Regions from separate parts of the Lactococcus sp. FSL W8-0209 genome, predicted to be linked through region 1. Evidence: riboswitches for the same ligand, from Rfam matches in the RefSeq annotation. Region 1 holds a riboswitch; the other holds the start of a gene.
The links. A riboswitch is a leader RNA that binds a small molecule or an ion and turns the genes downstream of it on or off. The one in region 1 is predicted to bind magnesium.

Region 1 (12,897 bases):
GAAATACGAGACGGACTTATTAAAGCCGTTCCTCTTAAAGAATTTCTATATTTTCTCTATTTCTATCCAACGATTTCATCAGGACCAATTGACCGCTTCCGACGTTTTGTTAAAGAACTAAAAGCGCCAGTTGTCACTGAGAAATACCTTGATTTATTAAATAAAGGAGTCTTTAGAATTTTCCAAGGTTTCCTTTATAAATTCATCATCGGATACTTGATTGACCAATATTGGCTACATGGCATTGCAATCTCTGCAACGATACACCCAAGCTTCTTGAATGTTTCATCATCAATGTATGCTTACGGACTCTATCTATTCTTTGATTTTGCTGGCTACTCGCTCTTTGCCATTGGTGTCAGCAATTTAATGGGATATGACCTCCCACATAACTTTAACAAACCCTTCTTAGCAAAAAATATTCATGATTTTTGGCAAAGATGGCACATGACCTTGAGCTTTTGGTTCCGTGACTTTGTATTCATGAGATTAGTGAAAACATTCATGGTTAAAAAATGGTCGAAAAATATGGTAACCATCTCAAATATTGGTTACCTCGCAAATATGTTACTCATGGGATTCTGGCATGGTTTAACTTGGTATTACATCCTTTATGGTTTCTACCACGCTATGTTAATGATTGGGTATGACGCATGGAAACGTCTGAAGAAACGTAAAAACTGGAAAATTCCAGATAATAAATGGACAAGTGCTATAAGTATTTTCATTACATTTAATCTAGTATTTATCAGTTTCCTTATTTTCTCAGGAATACCAAATCACATCATTATGCACTGCATAGATCCACATTTCCCACTTCCTAACTTCTAAAAGTGGTTAGGCATATCATAAAAAAACATTAGGAGAAACAAAAATGAAAGAACAAATTTTTGATATTATCGAAACCGTATCAGGCACAGACGAATTCCGTGAAGACTTAGACATGGATTTATTTGAAGAAGGAATTCTTGATTCAATGAGAGCCATCATGCTCATTGTTGAATTAGAAGGCGCTTTTGATATCAGTCTTCCACCATCAGAAATGGACCGTGAAGATTGGAATACAGCAAATAAAATAGCAGCACGCGTTCAGGAAAAAAAGGATGAAAATTAAAATTTTTAGAGCCATTGGCCCATTAATTGCAGCTTTAGCCCTTGTTGGCTTACTGATATTTCTCCCAATAAATGTTGGAATGAAATACTCAAAAGACCAACTTGTTAAATTTGCTCAATCACCCCTAAATACTCCAAGCTTTACAGGCTATTCAATTAAAAAACAAGCCTATTCAGACCCCGAGTTTTTACCAGTTCTTGGTTCATCAGAAATGGAACATGTGGATTCTTTTCACCCAAGTGCCTATTTCAAAAAATACAATTCTGGTTTTACGCCATTCTTAGTAGGACAACCAGGAACGACTACTTTAACCCACTTTTTCTATATGAACTCTGTGGCAAATGAGTTAAAAAATCGTAAAATTGTTTTTGTCATTAGTCCACAATGGTTTTCAAAACAAGGAATTGTTGAAAGTGAATTGAAAAACTTTGTATCCAAAGGTGAGATTTACGGTTGGTTAAAAGAAGCAGACCCTAAAGCAAATACCACCACCCAACTTGCAAAACATTTATTAAGATTTAGATCGCTTAAATCTGAAGAGACGATTTATAATTCTCTAGAACGTCTAGCAGATAAAAAACCACTGACCACTCTACAAAAAATGACTGTGGCGACCAATCTTCAATTTTGGCGAAAAGAAGATTTACTCTTCTCAAGTGTTTCACAATTCACAGCACAACCTCTTGGACTTACACCAAAAATTAATAAGTTTGCTAAAGAATTACCCAATGATCCAACCTCTGAAAACTTAGAAAAATTGGCAGTTGACCAAGGAAAAGATAGTTCAAATAACAATCCTTTCCAAATCAATAACCAAGTTTGGGATAGGAAAATAAAATCTAAATACAAACATCTTGAAAATTTTAAAAAGCATGTTACCTATTTAGAAAGTCCAGAGTATCAGGATTTTCAACAGCTTTTAAATGTGTTTGCCAAAAATAATAATGATGTTTTATTTGTTATTCAACCAGTAAATGGCTCATGGTCATCTTACACTGGAGTGTCAAAAGCAACACTCGAAAACTTCAGCTCTAAAATTAAAACACAATTGCGCAGCCAAGGATTTTATCAAATTGCTGACTTAACAGATATGTATAACACACCTTATGCCTCTGGTGATACTGTCCACTTTGGTACTAAAGGTTGGCTAGCTACAGACAAAGCGATTGAAAAATTCATGAAGACACCAAGTAAGGTCAACTATCATATTGATAATTCGTTATTTTTATCAAAAGATTGGGCAATGAATGGTGCAACAGAGTCTATCATAAATTAAATAATAAAAAAAGATTGACAAAAATAGAAAGAACAGTTATAATTATTTTGGTTATGCCATAAGCATAGCCGTCGGTAGGTGAGGCTACCGCAGGGATACGGGTTGCTGCCGCAGAGTCGTGGAGACACGATGAGAGGGCCAACAGTTCACGTCGAAAAACAAGGCGTGAAATAGTGCAACAACATCGCCCTGCGGAGCTAAAGCTTGAACGATAGCTTGTAACTGATTCGCTCTATAATAGTGATATCTTTTTTTGGAATTATTCCCTTGCCTGCGTTCAAGTTTTGTAGGCAAGGTTTTTTGTATTTAAAAAAGGAGGTGAAAAACGGAAATGGAATCCCAGACCATTAATAGTCCCGAGCCTGATGGCCGCAGATAATTAACGTGATAAGAGCAATTTTCCGTTTTTATCACCTTCTTTAAAGTGTCTAACGTTTGGGACTGTACACACAAAAATATTATAGAATATGAGGTACAGACCAATGAAAAAAATTAGAAAAACACTCGAAAACACAAAAAGAGCTACAACATTTGTAGATAACAATGAAATAAATGCAAGATTAGAATTTGCAAAAACTTCTACAAAAGAGGAGCTATTTCAAAAATTTAAAACATCAAATAAAGGATTAAGTGAAGAACAAGTAGAAATCTCTCGTGAACAATATGGAGATAATACGATTACGCGTGGTAAAAAAACTTCACTTATTAAACGGCTTTATCAAGCGTTCATAAATCCTTTTACCATTATATTGTTTGTCTTAGCATTAGTTTCAGCTTTTACGGATATTATCTTAGCAGCTCCTGGTGAGAAAAATCCACAAGGACTCATTATCATTACTACAATGGTTTTAATCTCAGGAATTCTGCGTTTCGTTCAAGAGACAAGAAGTGGAAATGCTGCTGAGAATCTCTTAAAAATGATTACAACGACGACAAACGTTCATAGATTAGAATCAGGAAGTCAAGAGATTCCTATTGAAGAAGTTCTCGTAGGCGATATTATCCATCTATCAGCTGGAGACATGGTTCCAGCAGATCTTAGGATTATTCAAGCAAAAGACTTGTTTATCAGCCAAGCCTCTTTAACTGGTGAAAGCGAACCAGTAGAAAAACTAGATTTAGCTACTGATGAAAAAGATGATTCAATCACAGAATCAGTAAACCTAGCCTTCATGGGTTCAAATGTCATTTCTGGTAGTGCTTATGGAATTGTAATTGCTACTGGTGATACGACCATTTTTGGTGAAATGGCAAAAAGTGTAACCGAAGACTCAACTCAAACAACTTTTGAAAAAGGCGTTAACTCAGTTTCATGGGTCCTTATTCGCTTTATGTTAGTTATGGTTCCATTTGTCTTGTTGATCAATGGTTTCACTAAAGGTGATTGGATGGAAGCCGCACTATTTGCTTTAGCAGTTGCTGTTGGTTTAACACCAGAAATGTTACCAATGATTGTGACAACTTGCCTAGCAAAAGGTGCAGTCACAATGTCAAAAGAAAAAACAATCATCAAGAACCTAAACTCTATTCAAAATCTAGGTTCAATGAATATTCTCTGTACTGATAAAACTGGAACATTAACACAAGATAAAGTAGTATTAATGCGTCATTTAGATATTCATGGGCAAGAAAATATTCGAGTATTAAGACATGGATTTTTGAATAGTTACTACCAAACTGGTTTAAAGAATTTAATGGATTTGGCAATTATCGAAGGAGCTGAAGCCAAGCAAGATAAAAATCCTGAACTGGGTGGTCTAAGTAGTAAATATACAAAAGTTGATGAAATTCCTTTTGATTTTGAAAGACGTCGGATGAGTGTTGTAGTAAAAAGCAATACTAATGGAGCGACTTCAAAAACGCAAATGATTACTAAAGGTGCAGCTGAAGAAATGTTAGACATCTGTACTTTAGTCGAAGATAAGGGAAATGTTGTTCATTTAACTCCTGAACTCAGAGCATACATTCTGAAAAAAGTTGATGAACTTAACGAAGAAGGAATGCGCGTGATTTTAGTCGCTCAAAAAACAAATCCTTCACCAGTAGATACATTTTCGGTTCAAGATGAGTCTGAAATGGTGTTAATGGGTTATCTTGCCTTTCTTGATCCACCTAAAGAATCTACAGCAAAAGCAATCAAAGCACTCAATAAATATGGAGTATCAGTTAAAATCTTGACTGGTGATAACGATAAAGTTACTCGTTCAGTTTGCAAACAAGTAGGACTTCCAGTTGATAAAACTATTTTAGGTTCTGGTATCGACCAATTAGATGATAATGAACTGGCAAAGGTTGCCAAGGAAGCTTCTGTTTTTGCTAAGTTATCACCTCAACAAAAAGCCAGAATAGTAACAACACTTAGAAATTCAGGAAATAGTGTCGGCTATATGGGAGATGGTATTAATGACGCAGCAGCAATGAAATCATCTGACGTTGGAATTTCAGTAGATAGTGCTGTAGATATTGCCAAAGAGTCAGCTGATGTAATTTTGTTAGAAAAAGATTTAATGGTTCTTGAAAAAGGAATTATTGAAGGAAGAAAAACCTATGCTAACATGATTAAGTATATAAAAATGACAGCAAGTTCTAACTTTGGTAATATGTTCTCAGTTCTAATCGCTAGTGCATTTTTACCATTTATCCCAATGCTATCTATTCATATTCTCTTACTTAATTTAATCTATGATTTCTCTTGTACCGCTATTCCTTGGGATAATGTCGATGAAGAATATTTAGTTGTTCCAAGAAAATGGGATGCAAGTTCTGTAAGTAAATTCATGTTATGGATTGGACCAACAAGTTCCGTATTCGATATTACAACTTATCTTCTAATGTTCTTTGTGATTTGTCCAGCAACATTTGGACCATTTAGCTCTCTTGTTCCTGGAAGTGCAGCTTATATTGGATTTATCGCGCTCTTCCATACTGGTTGGTTTGTTGAATCAATGTGGACTCAAACCTTGGTTATCCATATGATTCGTACTCCTAAAATTCCATTTCTACAAAGTCGTGCTTCGGCTCCACTAACAATCTTAACTTTCATGGGAATCATTGGACTCACAATCATTCCATTCACAAGCTTTGGACATTCAATTGGTTTAATGGCTTTACCAATTAACTTTTTCCCATGGCTAATTTTAACTGTAGTGATGTATATGATGCTTGTCACTATATTTAAAAAAATATTTGTTGCAAAATACGGTGAATTACTTTAAATAAAAAATAAAAGTGGTGATAATTTATCCCACTTTTATTTTACTTTGGTATAGTCTATGCTATAATTAAGTCAAGAAAAGTAAGGTAAAAAAATGAAAACATCAAAAAATGAACAAGACTATCTAAAGGCTATATATAGCCTAAAAAGTGAAAATAATGGATCTGTTAGTATTAATGCCATTGCTCAAAAATTATCAGTATCATCACCAAGCGCCACTGAAATGATTAAACGATTAGCCAAAAAAGAACTTGTTATTCATAAACCTTATTACGGGGTATCACTTACAGAATTAGGAAAGCACGAAGCACGATTTATTTTAAAAAGTCATCGAGTTTGGGAAACTTTTCTTTTTGAAAAGGTTGGGTATACAATGGAGGAAGTCCACGATGAAGCTGAAAATTTAGAACATGCTTCATCACCAAGGTTGATTGAATCTCTGTATGTCCTGATGGGCTATCCAGCAGCTGACCCTCACGGCTCAGAAATTCCTACAGAATCATTTTGGCTGAAAAATGAAGTGGAACTGACTCTTGACGAGACACAAGTTGAGCAAACCTACCATGTTACTGCAATAGAAGAAGAAGGAAAAAACTTTTTCAAAAAATTAGAAATTTCTCTTCCACATCTTATTAAAGTAATCGATATATTAGAAGATAAATCAATAATTATTAAAGAAGATCGAGAAAGCTCAATTGTTATTCCACCATTTTTACAGGATAAAATTCACTTAATGCAAAGAAGATAATGAAATACAAAAAGTCCAAGAAATTTACTTGGACTTTTATTATTTTCTGATTGACCTATAGTTTTAAACTATAGGTCATCATACTAAAAATGTATTATTAAAGTTTTATTAAATTTGATAAGATAGACCTATTAAAAATTGGAGACTATGACTATGAAAAAATCAATTATTGCTTTCCCACGTATCGGCTCAAACCGTGAATTAAAATTTGCTCTTGAAAAATATTTTCGTAAAGAAATTACAGAAGAAGAATTACAAACAGTAGCCAAAAAAATTCGGTTGGAAAATTGGAAAAGTCAAAAAGAAGCTGGAATTGACTCACCAATTTCCAATGACTTTTCTTTCTATGACCAAACCTTAGACCTATCAATTGCTCTTGGTGCAATTCCAGAGTCTTATAAAAATTTAGAATTAAGTGAACTAGATACCTTATTTGCATTAGCGCGTGGTTTCCAAGATGAACAAAATGACGTAAAAGCAAGACCGATGAAAAAATGGTTTAATACAAACTATCATTATTTAGTTCCAGAAATTAACAAAGATACGACTATTAAAGCAAATTTTTCAAAATTATTAAATGAATATAAGGAAGCAAAATCAGCTGGCTTTGAAACCAGACCAACAATTATTGGCCCATATACATTTTTAGTTTTAGCAGATTACAAGTCAGGAGCCACGAAAGATACAGTATTATCTGATGTTATTGTAGCTTTTCAAACACTACTAAAAGAACTTAATCAACTAGGAGTAGAATGGTTACAGATTGAAGAACCAGCACTTGTTTTAGACCAAACTGAAGAAGAAAAAAATTTATTTGTGAGTATTTATGAAGGACTACTTAAGAATAAAAACAACCTTAAGATACTTCTTCAAACATATTTTGGAGATGTTCGTGATAGCTATAAAGAAATAATAAAGCTTGATTTTGATGGTATTGGTCTTGATTTTATAGAAGGAAGAGATTCTTTAGCTCTTATTCAAAAATACGGTTTTCCCAAAGAGAAAATACTTTTTGCAGGATTAGTAAATGGAAAAAATATTTGGCGTAATAATTATCAAAAGACACTTGAGCTACTAACCGCTTTAGATGAAGTAGCAGATATCGTAATTAATACAAGCTGCTCTTTACAACACGTTCCAGTAACAGTTAAAAACGAAACTAAATTATCAAAAGAAATCCTTAAACACTTTTCATTTGCCACAGAAAAATTAAATGAAATTGATGAAATTTCCGATATTTATTTTAATAAAAACACTTCTTTTTTGAAGAAGAATGTCGAACTTTTTGAAAATGAAAGAGTTCGTGAAAATTCTCTACTTAAGCAAAAACTTGATAAATTAACAGAAAAAGACTTTACTAGACAACCGTCACTAGTCGAAAGACGAGCAAGTCAATCTCAATCGCTTAATTTACCACTTTTACCAAGCACAACAATCGGTTCATTTCCTCAAACGGCAGAAGTGAGAAAAGTTCGGCTACAAAATAAGCGAGGAGAATTAAGTCAAGCAGATTATGACACATTCTTAGAAGAAAAAATAAAAGAATGTCTTAAACTCCAAGAAGATATTGGATTAGACGTTTTAGTCCATGGTGAATTTGAACGAAATGACATGGTAGAGTATTTTGGAGAAAAGTTAGAAGGTTATGTTTTTACTCAAAAAGCATGGGTTCAATCTTATGGGACACGTTGTGTCAAACCTCCAATCGTGTGGGCTGATGTCACTAGACCGGAAGCTATGACCGTCCGTTGGTCAGCCTATGCTCAATCTCAAACATCTAAACCAGTAAAAGGAATGCTGACAGGTCCTGTAACGATTCTAAATTGGTCTTTTCCGCGAGAAGATATTTCGTTAAAAGCAAGTACTTTACAATTGGCATTAGCTGTTCAAGAAGAAGTGCTTGACTTAGAAAAAGCTGGCATTAAGATTATTCAAATTGATGAGGCAGCTTTGAGAGAAAAGTTACCTCTGCGTAAAAGTGATTGGTATAAAGAATATCTAGATTGGGCAATTCCTGCATTTCGTTTAGTTCACTCTAAAGTAAAACCGGAAACGCAAATTCATACGCATATGTGTTATTCTGAATTTGAAGATATAATTCCATCCATTGACGCGATGGATGCTGATGTAATTTCTTTTGAAGCAAGTAGAAGTGAGCTATCAATTATCGATGCATTAAAAGCTCACCATTTTCAAACTTTGGTTGGTCCTGGAGTTTATGATATTCATTCTCCAAGAATACCTAGCGTAAAAGAAATACAAAATCAATTAAAAAAAATATTGGGAAAATTACCAATTGAACAAGTTTGGGTAAATCCTGATTGTGGTCTTAAAACACGTGGTAATGCCGAAACGATTCCTAGTTTAATACACTTAGTTGAAGCAACTAAGAAGTTAAGAAAGGAAAAGGTTGAATATGACAAGTAATTCCAAAATTCTTTCTTTTGAAGTTTTTCCACCTACAACTCAAATTGGAAGTACCAACTTGGTAAAGACCTTGGATAGCCTAAGAACTCTCTCGCCAGATTTTATCAGTGTAACTTGTAGTAACAATAATTATGATAATATTGGAGATACAACTATAAAGTTTGCTGATTATGTAAACAATACACTAGATATTCCAGCGGTTGCTCATTTACCTGCCGCTTATTTAGATAAAGCTCAAGTGATCGAAATTTTGGAACGGTTAAAAGATAAACATATCAAAAAAATTCTTGCATTAAGAGGTGATATCAGCGACGAACCGATGAAAGATGATTTTAGATTTGCAAGTGATTTGGTTAAGTTTATCAAAGATTATGATGATAGTTTTGAAGTTTTAGGTGCTTGCTACCCCGATATTCATCCCGAATCAGTAAATCGAGTGAGTGATTTTCATTATTTGAAAGAAAAAGTAGATGCTGGTTGTGACAGATTAATCACACAACTATTTTTTGATAATGATAGTTTCTATGATTTTCAAGAACGATGCGCAATTGCTGAGATAAATACTCCAATATTCGCTGGAATAATGCCAGTAATCAATCGAAATCAAATTCTTCGTCTATTAAAAAATTGTAATACGCCATTACCAGAAAAATTCATTAGAATACTCGAAAAATATGAACATAACCCTATCGCTTTAAGGGATGCTGGAATTGCTTATGCCATCGATCAAATCGTTGATTTAGTAACAGAGGATGTTGCTGGAATTCACCTCTATACGATGAATAATGCAAATACAGCACACTCCATCCATGCTTCAATATCCTCTTTATTTACCGTATGATACATAATAAAATTTATGTAAAAAGAAATTTTGAAATAAAATTAAGAAAAAATAGATAAATAATTGACAAATCAAAAAATTTTAATTATACTAACTAATAATATTAAATATCGAGGTTCCAAAATGATTAACAACTTTAAAAAATTTTATTTTTTCTTTATGAATGATCCACATTAGTTTTTGGCTAATAAAATGTGGGTCCTCTTTGATGTTCGTTAATCATCTAGGGGATAAAGAAGACGTCCCCTGGGACGTCTTTTTTTATTATAAAGGAGGCACATAAAAAGTAAAATAGAAAAATTTATTGCAAGTAAAATATTATTAAGTGGACTAATGTCAAATATTTAGACACAAAATGAGCTATATTTTCTTAAAATAATTTTCTTCTTTCTGATTTGGAGTTAAACCATTGTTGGCGGAATGAGGATTATAATTGTTATAAAATTGTTCGATGTATTCAAAGCAAGAGAGTTGAACTTCTTGAATGGAGTGATAAGTTCTGCGATTAATTTCTCGTTGTTTAAGATACTTGAAAAAGACCTCAGTCACGGCATTATCATAAGGATATCCAGGCTTGGAGTAAGAAGCAAGCAATTGATGCTCATCTAATAGCTTTCTAAAGGAAGCTGACTTAAATTGACTGCCTTGATCAGAATGAAAAATGATTGGTTCTTTAGGTTTTCTTTTCTTTATAGCTATCTCTAAGGTATCACAGGCGAGTTTGGCATCAATTCGATCACTTACTTTCCACGCAATACATTTCCTTGAGTAGAGGTCAAGAATAGCACAGAGATAAATATGTCGTTTAGGTCCTATAGAAATATAAGTGAAGTCAGTTGTCCACACTTGATTTGGGGAGTTCGGGTTAAATTCTTGTTTCAGTAGATTATCAGAAGAAAATTCGGGCGATTTGTTTGAATAAAAACGAGGTTTAATGGTTGACATTTTAGGGAGTGTCATAGACTTGAGAAGTCTTAAGATACGCCCTTCAGAAATATTGACGCCATAATCACGCAGGAGAATAATTTTAAAAGCTCTTGTTCCGATTCTTTTCTTGGCTTTCATATAGATTTCAAGAAGTAATTTTCTCAAGCGTTGATTTTCTACTTCACGCTTCGAAGGCCTCTTGTTTATGAAGTTATAGTAGGTGGAACGATTGACATGTAAAACACGACAGAGCATAACTGTCGTGTGTTCAAATCGGAGTCTATAGATGGCTTTCAATCTTACTTGGAGTTTTGCATGAATATGGCACTCGCTTTTTTTAAGATCAGATTTTCTTCCTCTAGTTGGGCATTCCTTTTTTGTAATTTTTGAATCTGTTTAGCAGTCAACACCGTATTATCTTCAAGACGCACTTGAGAGTACTGCTTAATCCATTTTGCAAGTGCAGAAGAAGATACCCCATAATCTTTACAGAGTTCAGTTTGTGTTTTACCAGTTTGATAGAGATTAACGAGCGATTGTTTGAAATCCTCGTCGTAACGTTTAAAACCTGACATAAAAGTCCTTTCATTTTTGTGTCTTAATAGACAGATTATAACACACAATTTTCTGTCCACTTTTATAGTATAGCTCCAAAGTATTTTTATTAAAAAACGATAGAAAAAAGGTAAAAGATGACTTTTAAAGAACTCAGTAACAAAATTAACATTAAAGATGTAAAAGAGCTAAATCATTTAAATGATGTGCAGCGAGAAAAGAAAGAAAAACGTGATAAGGAACTTGAAGCGATAATTAAGGGTGAAGATGATAGAATTCTCTTAGTCATTGGCCCCTGCTCATCAGATAATGAAGCTGCAGTTTTAGAATATGCTCACAGATTGTCAAAACTTCAAAAAGAAGTAGAAGATAAAATTTTTATTGTGATGCGTGTTTACACTGCAAAACCACGGACAAACGGAGATGGCTATAAAGGTCTCATTCATGAACCTGATGCAGATGGACACACAGACCTTATCAATGGGATAAAAATGGTTCGCGACCTTCACTATAAAGTAATTACTGAGACTGGTCTGACTACAGCAGATGAGATGCTATACCCAGAAAATCTACCATTAGTTGATGACTTAGTAAGTTACTATGCGGTTGGCGCTCGCTCAGTTGAAAATCAACAACATCGCTTTGTTGCCTCAGGAATAGATGCCCCAACAGGGATGAAAAACCCGACATCAGGGAATTTAAAAGTTATGTTTAATGGAATGTATGCGGCCCAACAATCTCAAGATTTTCTATTTGGAAATGCTGAAGTAGAAACATCAGGAAATCCATTAGCTCATGCCATCCTTCGTGGGGGACAAGATGAAAATGGTAAAAACCATCCAAATTACTATACAGATAATCTTCTTGAAAGTATCGAAATATACGAAAAAATGGGCTTAAAAAATCCATTTATTGTTATTGATACTAATCATGATAACTCTGGGAAGAAGTATATGGAACAAATAAGAATTGTTCGTCAAACATTAGTCAATCGTAATTGGGATGAACAAATTCATAAATATGTCAGAGGATTTATGATTGAATCATATCTTGAAGAGGGTCGTCAAGACAAACCAGAAGTATTTGGAAAATCAATCACTGACCCATGTTTGGGTTGGGATAAAACAGAAGAACTTATTAATGAAATTTATAATTCGTGATTGTAAAATGAAAAGAGGAGGAAGGAAGATTAATAGGAAGCTTTCATTATCACACCATCTTTTAGTATAAATAATATAAAAGAGTAGTTTTGCTACTTTTTTAATTTATCTTTTTATATAAGTTTTAGTTTATTAAAAAATAAATCTTTCATTTGTGTATTTTTTTAAAATAAGATGTATAATGTATTTATCATCTACAGATGTAAACTTTACGAAAAATAGGAGAACTAAGATGACTTATAAAACTAGTACTGAAAACAAAGCGTTAGAAATTGTAAATGTTAAATCACTTGAAGGTAAAGTGAAACAAAGTATGGAGGCTGCGGGAAATAAAGGTGCCTTTGGGTATATCCGTGGTGGCTCTGAAGATGAGTGGACACTGAATGAAAATACATCAGCATTTAACAAAAAACAAATTATGCCTCGAGTATTAAGAGGAGTTGATTCTGCAGATTTAAGTACCTCACTCTTTGGTATAAAATTAAAAACACCAATTATCTAAGCACCAGTTGCCGCACAAGGCCTTGCTCATGCAGAAGGAGAAGTTGCAACAGCAAAAGCGATGGCTGAAGTTGGCTCAATCTTTTCAATTAGTACTTATGGAAGTACATCAGTGGAAGATGCTGCAAAAGCTG
Region 2 (12,897 bases), 320 kb from region 1:
TTGAAGATACACTTAATTATTTAATGACAAAAATTAATTATGAAAATTATGAGGTTCTAGTTACTGATGATGGTTCAACTGACCGAACCCCCGAAATTTTAAAAGAATTACAAGAAAAATATGATAAATTGCGCGTGATTAGAATTGAAAAAAATAAAGGAAAAGCGCATGCCTTTAATATTGGTTTAGGATTTGCAAAAGGAGAACTAGTTTTAAGCAACGATGCAGATACTGTTCCAGAACCTGACTCTTTAAATCGCTATATCAATTATTTTATTCGACAAGATTCTACTAACATCTCAGCAGTAACAGCTAACATGGATGTTCAGAATCGTGCAAAATTAATTGCGAAATCTCAAACAGTTGAATTTTCTAGTATTGTAGGAATTATTAAACGGACTCAACTTGGTGTGCTAGGGAGTATTTATGCCTATAGTGGTGCAAATACGATGTATCGAAAAGATGCCTTAATTGATGTAGGTTTGTTTCGACAAGATAGAGCCACAGAAGATATTAGTATTGCTTGGGACCATCAAATGGACGGTTGGTTATCATTGTTCGCGCCCCGTATTATGTTCTTTATGGAGGTTCCAGAATCTCTGAAAATGCTCTATCGTCAAAGGAAACGGTGGGCCAAAGGTGGAACAGAGGTTTGGCTGACTAATTTTAAAAAAGTATTTTTACACCCTTTTGACAATGTTGACCGAACAATTATGTTTATTGACCAAAGTTTCAGCATTATCTGGTCATTCTTTTTCTGGATTTCGTCAGCAATTTTTATCTGGTCTTTATTTCAATTTACCATTACCGGAAACTTAGAACGAATTTATCACATGTTAACGATGGCCTTTCTCTTTGTTTGCTTTGAAATGATTTCGGGGACTTTTCAATTAGTCGCTTCATTAATAGTTGATGACCGTGGAAGAAAAGTAAAATATCTATTATTTGCTCCACTTTATATGCTTTTTTACTGGGTAATGAATGCATTAACCATTGTAACGACTTTTGTTCCAGCAGTAAAAACTATTCTAGGTTTGGGGTCTGGAACATGGAAAAGTCCGGAGCGTAAAGGGATAAAAGTGACAAATAAAAAAGATAATTGAAATTACTAACAATAAAAATTTGATTTTATATCTTATCATTTGAAAATTTTTGAGGAGTTTAAGTACTCCTTTTTTTGAATTAATTTTTTAAGAAGACTAATAATAAAAATAATAACTTGCTTAAAGATAAGGAAGCGTAATTTTTTAATCATCAAGGACAAGATACTGTATTCATTATGTTATAATTAAATGAGAATTGAAGAATATTTTTTGGAGGTAAAGTTATGTTAACAGATTTTGAAAAACTTCGACGCGGAGTCGGATTTAGTGGAATAATTTCAATTATTATTGGTTTATTGATATTATTCTTACCTACAAAAACAGCAGCTATTGTCGCAGCTCTTGTAGGGGTAGCACTCGTAATTATGGGTGTCATTTATATTGGAGCAAATCTAGTCAAAAGAAGTGAAGAAAAAGGAAATTTCTGGAGAATTTCCCATCTCTTGTTGGGATTTATCTACTTATTTGCAGGAATTTTTGTCTTTTCAGATTTGAATGCAGCCGCAGAATCACTTTTTGTCCTTATTGGTATTTTTGTGGGGATTAGTTGGATTGTAGATGGAATTGTAACTCTTACAGTTTTGACTAATTTCAATAGTAAATTCTGGGAAATTTTCTTAAGTGTAATTAGTATCATTGCTGGTTTTACTTTAGTATTTTCTCCACTTTGGGGAGGGGTAACTTTGTGGTTACTTCTTGGAATCGAATTTTTAATTGTTGGGTTCATCAAAATGATTCACTATTACAGATGGGATAAATAGAAACGAAAAGGCCGACGAATTTCGGCTTTTTTTATTTATGCAACTTTATTAGAGATAAATAAAATTTTTATGGAACAAAATTGGTAATGGTTGGTCTCAAAAAAATCTAAAGAATATATTTGGAAGCGTCTGACAATTTTTTATTCGTGATATAATTTTTAGTGGACGTTTTTTGACGTTCTTAGATTGGGGATGAGAATGAAAAATTATCTCAAATGGCTCAAAGATGAGCTAAAATCAATTAATACAGCCGGAAGTATCATGCTTTCGTTTATCATAGGAGTACAGTTGGCTTTCTTTTTAACGTCAACAATTACGGTTTTATCAGTAATCACTTTGATTGCTACCTTAATGGGGTCGGCATGTACAGTTTACATGATGATTGGAAAACCAATTAATGGTCTTTTGGGACTGATTAGTGCTTTTGGTTATATCTATATTAACTGGACTGCTGGTCACTATGCCTCTGTTTTAGATCAAATTGTTTTTGTTTTGCTGATTGACTTGCCATTGATTTTCACTTGGAAAACTTGGGGACATCGAATTGAAAATGGGGTCAAATTCATGAAGACAAAAGGATGGATTTTGACAATCATCAGTATGTTGGTTCTTTGGTGGCCGATTACAACCATTTATACAAAACTTGGAGACACCAATCCTTTATGGGATGCTATTACTTTAATTATTGGAGCTGCGGCTTCAATCTTGGTTGTTAGAGGTTATGGGGATAGTTACTCACTTTGGCTCTTATCTGATGTGGTCATGATTATTTTATGGGCAACAGCACTTATGGATGGCTATTCTGCAAGTTCTTTAGCAATGCTTCTAACTATTACTTTCTATTTGGTTACTTCTTTATATGGAAAATTCTTTTCTATTTGGAAGAATGACAAGAAGGCAAGTGGAGAAGTAGTAACTGAGAGAAACTAAAAAGGGAGTTGCTCATTGAGCAACTTTTTTTTATTTAAAGTATAACAAAAGCACCTACTCTCAAAATTAAAGTAGATGCCTTTATCGATTGGGATACTCGCCCATTTTTTTCTCCTTAAACTAATTGTTCTAAGTTTTGTACAGCTTCTTCAATAGTATCTCCAGCACCATAAATATTTGAATCATTTACAAGTGATGCTCTAAAGATATTATGAGAAGTATCTAGAGTTACTGTATATTGGAAAAATTTGTTTTTGTTAGTGAATGTCATAGTACATTCTCCTTTCTTTATTTATTATACGAAAGGGAACCAAATTGGTTCATAACGAAATTCCAACTAAATTGTAGCATAAAGAAATCAGAATATCAAAAAAAGTGATTTAATATTTTCATAAAATTATATTTTTACTTCTAAGTAAAATTGGAAAAGAAGTCTTAAAAATAAAAGTTTCTTCTAAAAATATAGTGAGTGTTTAGTTGGACTTCTTAAATATTTTATCATAGAATATAGTAAAGGAGGCGTTTACAATGAGAGATGAATACAAGAAAATTTTAGTTGCAGTTGATGGCTCTGACCAATCGAAAGAAGCAATTCACGAAGCAGTCGCCATTGCCAAAAGAAATAAAACTTCATTATTTGTTTTACATGTTAAAGATGAAACAAGACTTCGGGGAACTCCTTATGCTTTGGCAATTAATTTGGATGATTTAGAAACAGAATCTAAAGAAATTATTGCTGAAGTTGAGGCTCTGATTAATGATGAAGTTGAGTTTGAAGTCCATGCCTTTACAGGAAATCCAAAGAAAGAAATCATTAATTTTGCAAAGCAATTTGAATTGGATTTGATTGTAGTCGGTTCAAATGGTAAGGGATTATTAGACAGGATGTTAGTCGGTTCGACGACAAGTTATGTTGTTAATCATGCGCCTTGCAATGTTATGGTTGTAAAATAACCAAAAAATCTTGGCGTAAGCTAGGATTTTTTATGAAGATTTATATGATGACAAAAGAATTCACTAGAGTTAGTGAAGAAAAGGATGATAGGGGAATGTAGAGAATAGGAGGAATGAGTTAATGGCGTCGAAACAGGAGTTAATTGATTATGTAGCAGACCGTACAGAACTTTCAAAAGTGAATGCAGCAAAGGCAATCAATGCCTTTGTCGAGGCAATCACTTACTATATTTCTGAAGGGACTCCCGTGCATATTTCAAATTTTGGAACTTTTGAAGTTCTTAAACGTGCAGCCAGAGTCAGTCATGATGTTCATTCAAGAGAAAAAATTTTAGTAGGCGAACAAAATATTCCGGTATTTAGAGCTGGAAAAGCTTTAAAATTGGCTACGAAACAAGAACTATCTGATGAAGATATGGTGATTGAAACATTGAGCAATATGATTTTGGAAGTTCAGCATCATGATTAACACCTGTTAATGGCTATTATTTTCCAAATAGAATGATAAAAAACGATTCTTCTAAAAGAACCGTTTTTTTTTAATTTATGAGCTCAACTAATAGATTAGCAATTTGAGTAGGTGTTTCCTTTTGTTTTCGACGAATCCATGATTGAGTAGTTCCAAAAATAGCATTAGCATAGTAGGTTGTCGCATAAATTTCCCCTAATTTTCCTAATTTAAGATGTTTAGATTGAGGGAAAAAGGAACTTTGAATAAGTTCTTTGAGTTTTTGCAACATAAACTGGTGGATTTCTTTGCTACCATTTTCCGAAAGAAGAGCGGCATATATTTGATTTCCTTTTAGAAATTCAAAAGTTTCAAGCATCGTTGCATGAATATTTCCGTTATTTTTTTCAAAGACATATTGAATAGTCTCAAAAAGTCGACGTTGATAGGCTTCAATCATGTCATATTTATCTTGATAATGAGTATAAAAACTACTACGACTAACTTTAGCTAATTTCACAAGTTCAGTCGTTGAAATTTGGTCAAAAGATTTCTCGCCTAAAAGTTGAATCATGGCATCTCGTAATTGAAGTTTTGTACGATCTTTTCTGCTGTCATTGGACATTATAGGGGGACCTCCGTCCTTTTTAGAATGTAAGTGCTTTATTTAGACAAATTTAAAGATGTGTCCAAAACTGAATGGATAATAATTGTCAAATTTTCTAAAAAGTTTATAATACGTATTGTAACAGTTTTTGGACGTGTTGTCCATAAAGAAAGGGGAAAAGATGTTAAAAAAAGAATGGCAAGCCATTTTAAAGCACAAATTTTTTATTATTGTTATTATCGCATTGGCACTTGTACCAGCAATTTATAACTATATTTTCTTAGGTTCTATGTAAGACCCTTATGGTAAACTTAATGACTTACCGGTAGCAGTTGTAAATTTAGACAAGACGTCTGAATTGAACGGTAAAAAATTCAAACTTGGTGATGATGTCATTGCCGAAATGAAAAAATCAAAGGATTTAGATTATCATTTTGTTTCAGAGGATAAAGCTTCTAAAGGGATAAAAAAAGGTGATTATTACATGGTTATCACTTTTCCAGAAAACTTTTCAGAAAATGCAACGACTTTAATGAATAAGAAACCCAAAACGGTCCAGTTAGATTATCAAACAACACGTGGTCATAACTATATTTCATCAAAAATGAGCGAAAGTGCGATGAATCAGCTGAAATCAGAGGTTTCTAAAAATATCACAGAAACTTACACCAAAGAAATTTTTGCTAAGCTTGGTGATATGAAGTCAGGAATGAAAGAAGCTTCTGACGGTTCAAATAAATTGGCTGATGGAACTTCTTCAGCATTGGATGGTTCAAAAGAATTAAGTAGTAATTTGAATACTTTATCTTCATCAAGTTTAACTTTTACTGACGGCGCAAATAATTTGAATTCAGGCTTAAATAAATATGTATCAGGAGTGAATCAGGCTGCCAATGGGGGACAACAACTTTCTTCTGGTGCTGACCAATTTGTCAGTGGAACGCAACAATTAGCAGCAGGTACACAAACGCTGGCTGATAAATCAAAAGAGCTGTCAGCAGGTTTAACAGAGTTGACACAAAAAACAGCTTTGTCAGCAGAGCAACAAGCTCAAATTAGCCAGCTTCAAAATGGCCTGACTGATTTAAATAATGCTATCCAAAATGGTGCTAAAGATACGGGTTCAGCAGATTCCGTGAAAAATGATTTAGCTTCTGTGAAAAAAAGTTTAGAAGATACGCAAACGATATTAAGTGATATTGTTCCTAATCAAATCAAAGCGATGGCTCAAACAAAGGCTTATAATAGTTTGAAAACTGACCAACAAAACGAACTAAATGCAGCTATTTTAAACTCTGCTCAGTCAACTTTATCTCCTATTCAAACAAGTATGACTTCAGTTGCGGATAGTTTAACTGATGTGGGCAATCAATTGATGGGAATTCAAAATCAAACCAAAGAACTTGCCCAAAATTCTAATGTTGCTCTTCCTGGTGCAAATGCCATAATTTCACAATTGTCAACAGGGCTTTCTGACGTAAATAGTGCCCTAGCAAATCAAGTCACACCTGGTTTTGCCCAATATGCTGACGGAGTTAATCAAGCAAACGCTGGCGCTCAACAATTAGCAAGTAAATCAAAAGATTTACAAAGCGGGACAATGCAATTAGTTTCTGGATTGTCACAATTACAAGCGAATGGTTCAACTTTAACTTCAGGTTCAAATCAATTGGCAGGGGGGGCTCAACAAATTTCCTCTGGTTCACAACAATTGGCAAATGGAGGTTCAAGTTTAACAAGTGGTTTGGGAACGCTAAATACAGGGGCTAATAACTTGTCAACAGCGTTAACCAAAGCAGATGATACTCTCTCAGCAACTAATAATTCTAATGAAAATGCTAAAAAAGTAGCTGCACCGTTGAAACTTAAACATACTGATCATGACAATGTACCAGAAAATGGTGCAGGAATGACACCATACATGATTAATGTTGCTCTCTTTATTGGTGCCCTTGCGACAAATGTTGTGATTGGAATTGGTTTCTCAGGTGAAAAATGGAAATCTGGTCGCGAATTTATGTTGGCGAAAATTGGTACAAATGGTTTGGTAGCACTTTTACAAGGAATCATCGTCTGGGGAGCAGTTGCTCTTCTTGGATTGAGACCAAATCATTTGTGGGAAATGTTGTTGTCAGTACTTTTAATTAGCTTCGCTTACATGGCAATCAATACTTTCTTCTTAACGGCTCTAGGTAAGATTGGTGAATTCCTTATGATTGTAGTCTTAGTTCTACAACTGGCGACGAGTGCAGGAACTTACCCCTTACAACTTGCGCCTAAAATATATCAAGTCATCAGTCCTTGGTTACCAATGACTTATGGTTTAAAAATGTTACGCGAAACCATTGGTTTGAATGGAGCAATTTTACCAGAAGCAATCCTATTTGTGGTTATTATCGCTCTCTTTACTTTCATGTTGAGTTTCTTCAAGAAATTCTCGCGTTTTGCATAAAATAAATTACTGACAGAAAATTTTATGAATAAATTTTTTCTGTCAGTAATTTTTTATCTAGAAATTTTAAAATAAATTTGGTAAAATAAAGCTGTAAAAAGAATTTGACAATTTGGATTTGTCCTAGAAAGCACATTCGTTCAACTTTTAAAGTTTTGCTTTTTATGACAGCCTAAGGAGATAAAATGGCAGATAAATACACAGAAGAGCAAGTGAATGAAATCAAGGACAAAATTCTCTCTGCCCTTGAAAACGTCATTGACCCAGAGCTTGGGATTGATATTATCAACCTCGGATTAGTTTATGAAATTAGCTTTGAAGATAACGGATTTACAGAAATTAAAATGACATTGACAACAATGGGTTGCCCTTTGGCGGACCTTTTGACTGAACAAATTCATGATGCTTTGAAAGAAGTGCCAGAAGTTGGTGAAATCAAGGTGAACTTGGTTTGGTATCCAGCATGGACAGTTGATAAAATGAGTCGTTATGCCCGTATTGCTTTGGGAATTCGATAAATATAATAAAAGACTCCTTAGTCAGCATTGACTAGGGAGTTTTTATTTATTAACGAAATTCATTGTTCAATTATAATTTTTGTCTGTATATTTTAATCTTTGGTATTTTATTTTAAAAAATAATATTTTTTTATTAGTTCTAATTTCTAAAAACTTAGTCATAACAAGAGGTTTAAACCAATAAAAAAACATTTAATTTAGGTAATGCATTTGTTATTTGACTAAAAGTATAGGTCGTGTTATAATTTTTTTGCTTAGGAAATATTTTGAAAATTTAATTTAAGCAATTTTGGTTAGAGATTTTCTAACCATCGGTAGGTGAGGCTACCACAGGGATACGGGTTGCTGCCGCAGAGTCGTGGAGACACGATGAGAGGGCCAACAGTTCACGTCGAAAAAAGAAGGCGTGAAATAGTGCAACAACATCGCCCTGCGGAGCTAAAGCTTGAACGATACTGGGTACTTTAGTTCACTTGATAGTGTATCTTTTTGAAATCATACCTTGTCTACGTTCAACCGACGTAGGCAATTTTTTTATAAAAAAGTAGGTGGTGAAAATGGAAGCACAGAATAACAGTGGCTCAGACCCTGAGAGCTATAGGAAGAAAGATAGCATAAAAGTGGACAAGCATTTTTATCACTTCAATCTAATCTAGTTCTCTGAGTTGGAGCTGTACAATCAAAATCTACTATAAATCAGAAATTGAGGTACAAGCCGATGACAAAAATATTAATTCATACAACAATAAAAAATAAAAAAATAAGGAAGAAAAAGTTATTCATTGATTTGCAACTAGAAATACTCTTGTCGTTCATTTGGAAAATTAACGAAGGGGGATTCATTTATGGATAAAAAAATTACAAAAAATAGTTTTTTAGATTTATCTATTTTGATTCCTTATTTGATTCTTTCAGCTGTTGGCTTACTCATGGTGTTTTCAGCAACTGTCCCCTATCAAATTAACCGAGGACTATCTCCTTATCGATTGGCAATTTCTCAAGGAGTCTTTATAATTATAAGTTTTGTGGCTTTAATTATTACTTATCGAGTAAAATTAAGAATTATAAAAAATGAAAAGATTTTAAAAATAATTTTTCTAATTATTATCTTGCTGATGATTTATTCAAGGGTGGGTCCTAATACATCAGCGAATGGAGCGCATGGATGGATTCCCTTACCAGGGATTGGAACTATTCAGCCGGTTGAATTTGCAAAACTTTTTACAGTTTGGTTTCTTGCTTCTATCTTTTCTAACAGACAAGAAGAGATTGAGAAAAATGATATTCAAGCAATTTTTAAGGGTAACAATCTCATAAAAAAAGTTGTAGGGGGATGGCGATTTCCGATTATCTTACTAATGATAGTGGAACTCAGTATGCCTAATTTAGGAAATACAGCAATTATTGGGCTCTTAGCCTTGATAATGATTGGTGCAAGTGGAATTTCTTGGCGATGGTTTTCAGGTTATGGGAAGATGTTGCTTACGATTAGTCTTAGTTTTTTGCTCTTTCTTTTTATCAGTGGAGGCGATTTGATTCCAGGATCTTATATTAATGCTCGATTTAAAGCATTCGTTAATCCTTTTACTGACTTGGCTTCTTCGGGTCATCAACTTGCTAATTCATATTATGCGATTGTAGATGGTGGCTGGTTTGGAAGAGGACTGGGGAATTCGATTGAAAAACAAGGATTTTTGCCTGAAGCTCATACAGATTTTATATTCTCAGTAATAGTAGAAGAATTGGGAATCATTGGTGGAATTATAATCCTAGCTGTCATTTTTTTCATGATTACCCGAATGCTTTTGGTGGGGATGCGGGCAAAAGATCCATTTAATTCAATGATTTCAATTGGTTGTTCATCTTTTTTGCTGATACAAGTTTTTGTCAATTTAGGTGGAGCAATTGGTTTGGTTCCAGAAACAGGTGTCACCTTTCCCTTTTTATCACAAGGTGGATCATCATTTTTAATTTCAACTTTGGCAGTAGGACTGGTTTTGAATAGCTCGGCTGACGAAAAATTAAAGAGTTTAAGTAAGTTATAATTTTTAACAAAAGAAAGAAGTATTCTTGATATGAAAAGAAAAGAAATTAGACAAAAGAAAAAAATAAAAAGGTCTAAAAAGGTATATTTTGTTCGTTTTATGTCCCTTTTTGTTATTTTAGTCGTGGCAGTTAGTGCGGTTATCTATGTTCAAGCAGAGAAAACATTAACGAAAACTCATGTAAATACAAAAATAAAAAGTTCTAGTATATCTGCAAAAAAACCACTAACTATATTGCTTATGGGAGTGGATACTGGTGATAATAGTCGAGGTGGGGCAGATTCATGGAATGGAAATTCAGATTCTCAAATTATTTTAACATTGAATCCTCGGACAAAAGCAACCACTATTATTTCAGTGGAACGAGATACGATGACGAATATTGAAGATGCATCTGGAAAAATTCAATCTACTCAAAAAATGAATGCTGCTTATCCTTTAGGATTTAATAATGGTGGGTTATCATCTGCTGTCACTTATGCCATGAAAACGATTGGTAGTCAAGTAGGGCTTAATCTTAATAATTTTATGATTGTTAATATGGACGGTTTAGTAAATCTTGTGAATGACGTTGGAGGAGTAGAAGTTGTTAATGATACTAATGGCTCAGATGTCTATCAAGGGACTGATTCAGGTAAAATAACTTTGCCTGGTTCAGATAAAATTGTAGATAGTGGAGCGATTTATATCTCAAATACAGAACCTGAATATAAAGCTTATGTTCCTTATCTTTCAGGAAATCCTAAGCAGCTCATCAACGGAGAACAAGCTTTAGTTTTTGCCCGAGATAGAGATACGTTAGCTAATGGGAATTATGGACGCGCCGCTCATCAACGAGAAGTTATGACTGAATTAATGAACAAGATGCTTAGTCTTAATAGTGTTTTTAAATATCAATCATTTTTAAATGATATTTCATCAGATTTTAAAACGAACATTTCAATAAATCTTGCTAATTTGACCGCACTTATGGCTTATAAAGATTGTCTTAACAAAGTAGTTTCTATTCAATATCAAGGGGTAAGTCAAATGGTGGATGGTGGAAGTTATGAATTCATACCAAAAAATGTGGATTTGGCTATTCAAAATATAATGAGACAAGCAAATGATGAGTCTGTCACTGATAAGCTTGATCAAAGTGTCATTACTTATGAAAACTATTTTGGAAGTCAAACTGACCAATATTATATGCCTTCTGCGACGGTAACTATCAAAGGTGAAAAAAGTGAAACTTATGGAGTGGATACTAAAGGGAGTCTAGTAAAAATAAATAAGGAGAATGCCCAAGACTATGTTTCAAGTCAAGGAGGAGCTTTAGTCGCTAATTAAAATAGAGAAAATAAAATAATGTTAACCAGTTGACATTGTTTTATTTATGATATATACTTAACTGGTTAACTAAATTAATAAATGAAAGGATAATATTTTGGCGAAGAAATCAAAAATTGCTAAATTTAAAAAGCAACAAAAATTAGTTGCTCAATATCAAGAGCTTAGACAGAAACTTAAGAAGGAAAAAAATTATGAAGCTCTCAGAAAACTGCCTAAAGATTCTCACCCCAATCGAATGAAAATGCGAGATCGAATTGACGGAAGACCCAGAGCCTACATGCGAAAATTTGGTATGTCACGAGTTAATTTTAGAAAATTGGCGCATGAAGGTAAGATTCCAGGAGTTAAGAAGTCAAGCTGGTAGAAATCTTTTTGAACAATCTTATGGGATATGATAAAAATTTTTTTATTAAGTAATTTAAAGAATACTTCATCTTAATGAATGGAGTATTTTTTCTCTATTTTGCTTAAGTAAAATTTAAGTCTTAAGTCCGAGAAAAAGTAAGCTTTTTTTTGGTACAATAGATTTATGAATAAAAAATTGAAAGCAATCTTTATTATAGAAATTTTTATTGTATTAGGATTGATTTTTCATGTGATTAGTACACCGCGTATGTGGGTAGTTCTAGCTTTAGCTATTCTCTTTACGATCTTGGCGACTCGTTCGCGTGCGCGTGTATTACGTATCATAAGTTTCATTTTTTGGGCAATATCGGTAATGATTCTCTTCACAGTTGGATGGTTCTGGTTAGCAATTATCTTCCCTACGATTGCTTGCATCGTTTTTTGGAAAAATAATCCACGAGAAGGAGGAGTAAGAAATTTTTCTTACGAAGATATTTCTCAAGATGAATCTGAGTCAATCATGAATGAAAATCAAAATGATATCATTGATCTTGATGATGTTACTTTTAAACCTTCTGGAAATAGTCTTTCTATTAAAAAAATGACAGGTAATACAAAAATTATTGTTCCTGAGGACGTAGGAGTTTCGCTTGATTTAACAACAAATGCTGGGCTTGTAAAGATTTTCAATGAGGCAGCACAAATTAATGCGGGAAATGTTCGTTATTTTAGTGAAAATTTAGATCAGGCGGAAAAACGAATTAAAATCAATATCCGTGTTGATTCAGGAAATATTGAGGTGATTAGAGGATGAAAAAATCACTTTTCACAACCTTTTTAGCAGTTTTTAGTATCATCCTTATTATGTATCTTCTTCTATTTATAATGATGAATAGTGGTCAACCTTTAGGGGGACTAAATACCGCTAATATTATTAGGGAACTTCGAGATAATTTCTATGGTTTATGGATATTTATATCAGTTGCAGGATTACTTGCGCTGATTTTTACCCTTTTTAATCATATTGAAAATATGGCTATTCAACAAAAATTTCAAGATGATATTAAACTTTTAGAAGAAAATCAACAACCTGAATCTCCTGAATTACAAGCTGTTCATGATAAAATTATGAATATGTCAGCTGAACTCCAAGAATTATCTAAGCAAAAATCTGCTGACAAAGCTGAAATTATTGAATTAGAGCGTAAAAGAATTTCACGGGAACTTCATGATTCTGTCAGTCAAGAACTTTTTGCAGCGACAATGATTTTATCTTCTGTTGCTGGTTCCACACAAAATTTGACTAAAGAACAAATCGAAACACAGGCACAATTGGTTTTAAAAGTGCTCCATTCTGCACAAAATGAAATGCGAGCGCTCTTACTACATCTTAGACCAGTAG

Region 2: it holds a riboswitch for magnesium, as region 1 does, so the genes downstream of both, MKX45_RS05835 (FtsW/RodA/SpoVE family cell cycle protein) here and mgtA (magnesium-translocating P-type ATPase) in region 1, are expected to answer to the same signal.

Annotation. Positions count from the first base shown of each region.
Region 1 covers NZ_JBBOVN010000001.1:1,482,051-1,494,947, reverse strand. The annotation lists gene dltB (D-alanyl-lipoteichoic acid biosynthesis protein DltB) at 1-831, shown strand, start outside; gene dltC (D-alanine--poly(phosphoribitol) ligase subunit DltC) at 875-1,114, shown strand; gene dltD (D-alanyl-lipoteichoic acid biosynthesis protein DltD) at 1,104-2,390, shown strand; M-box (ykoK) riboswitch at 2,454-2,614, shown strand; gene mgtA (magnesium-translocating P-type ATPase) at 2,873-5,605, shown strand; gene MKX45_RS07335 (metal-dependent transcriptional regulator) at 5,699-6,352, shown strand; gene metE (5-methyltetrahydropteroyltriglutamate--homocysteine S-methyltransferase) at 6,506-8,779, shown strand; gene metF (methylenetetrahydrofolate reductase [NAD(P)H]) at 8,769-9,620, shown strand; partial or broken gene MKX45_RS07320 (IS3 family transposase) at 9,965-11,122, opposite strand; gene MKX45_RS07315 (3-deoxy-7-phosphoheptulonate synthase) at 11,240-12,262, shown strand; partial or broken gene MKX45_RS07310 (lactate oxidase) at 12,495-12,897, shown strand, end outside.
Region 2 covers NZ_JBBOVN010000001.1:1,161,299-1,174,195, forward strand. The annotation lists gene MKX45_RS05785 (glycosyltransferase family 2 protein) at 1-1,103, shown strand, start outside; gene MKX45_RS05790 (HdeD family acid-resistance protein) at 1,328-1,864, shown strand; gene pnuC (nicotinamide riboside transporter PnuC) at 2,063-2,794, shown strand; gene MKX45_RS05800 (hypothetical protein) at 2,910-3,065, opposite strand; gene MKX45_RS05805 (universal stress protein) at 3,323-3,748, shown strand; gene MKX45_RS05810 (HU family DNA-binding protein) at 3,870-4,217, shown strand; gene MKX45_RS05815 (TetR/AcrR family transcriptional regulator) at 4,288-4,821, opposite strand; partial or broken gene MKX45_RS05820 (YhgE/Pip family protein) at 5,159-5,425, shown strand; gene MKX45_RS05825 (YhgE/Pip domain-containing protein) at 5,513-7,255, shown strand; gene MKX45_RS05830 (metal-sulfur cluster assembly factor) at 7,441-7,773, shown strand; M-box (ykoK) riboswitch at 8,077-8,238, shown strand; gene MKX45_RS05835 (FtsW/RodA/SpoVE family cell cycle protein) at 8,619-9,818, shown strand; gene MKX45_RS05840 (LCP family protein) at 9,849-11,147, shown strand; gene rpsN (30S ribosomal protein S14) at 11,245-11,514, shown strand; gene liaF (cell wall-active antibiotics response protein LiaF) at 11,680-12,309, shown strand; gene MKX45_RS05855 (sensor histidine kinase) at 12,306-12,897, shown strand, end outside.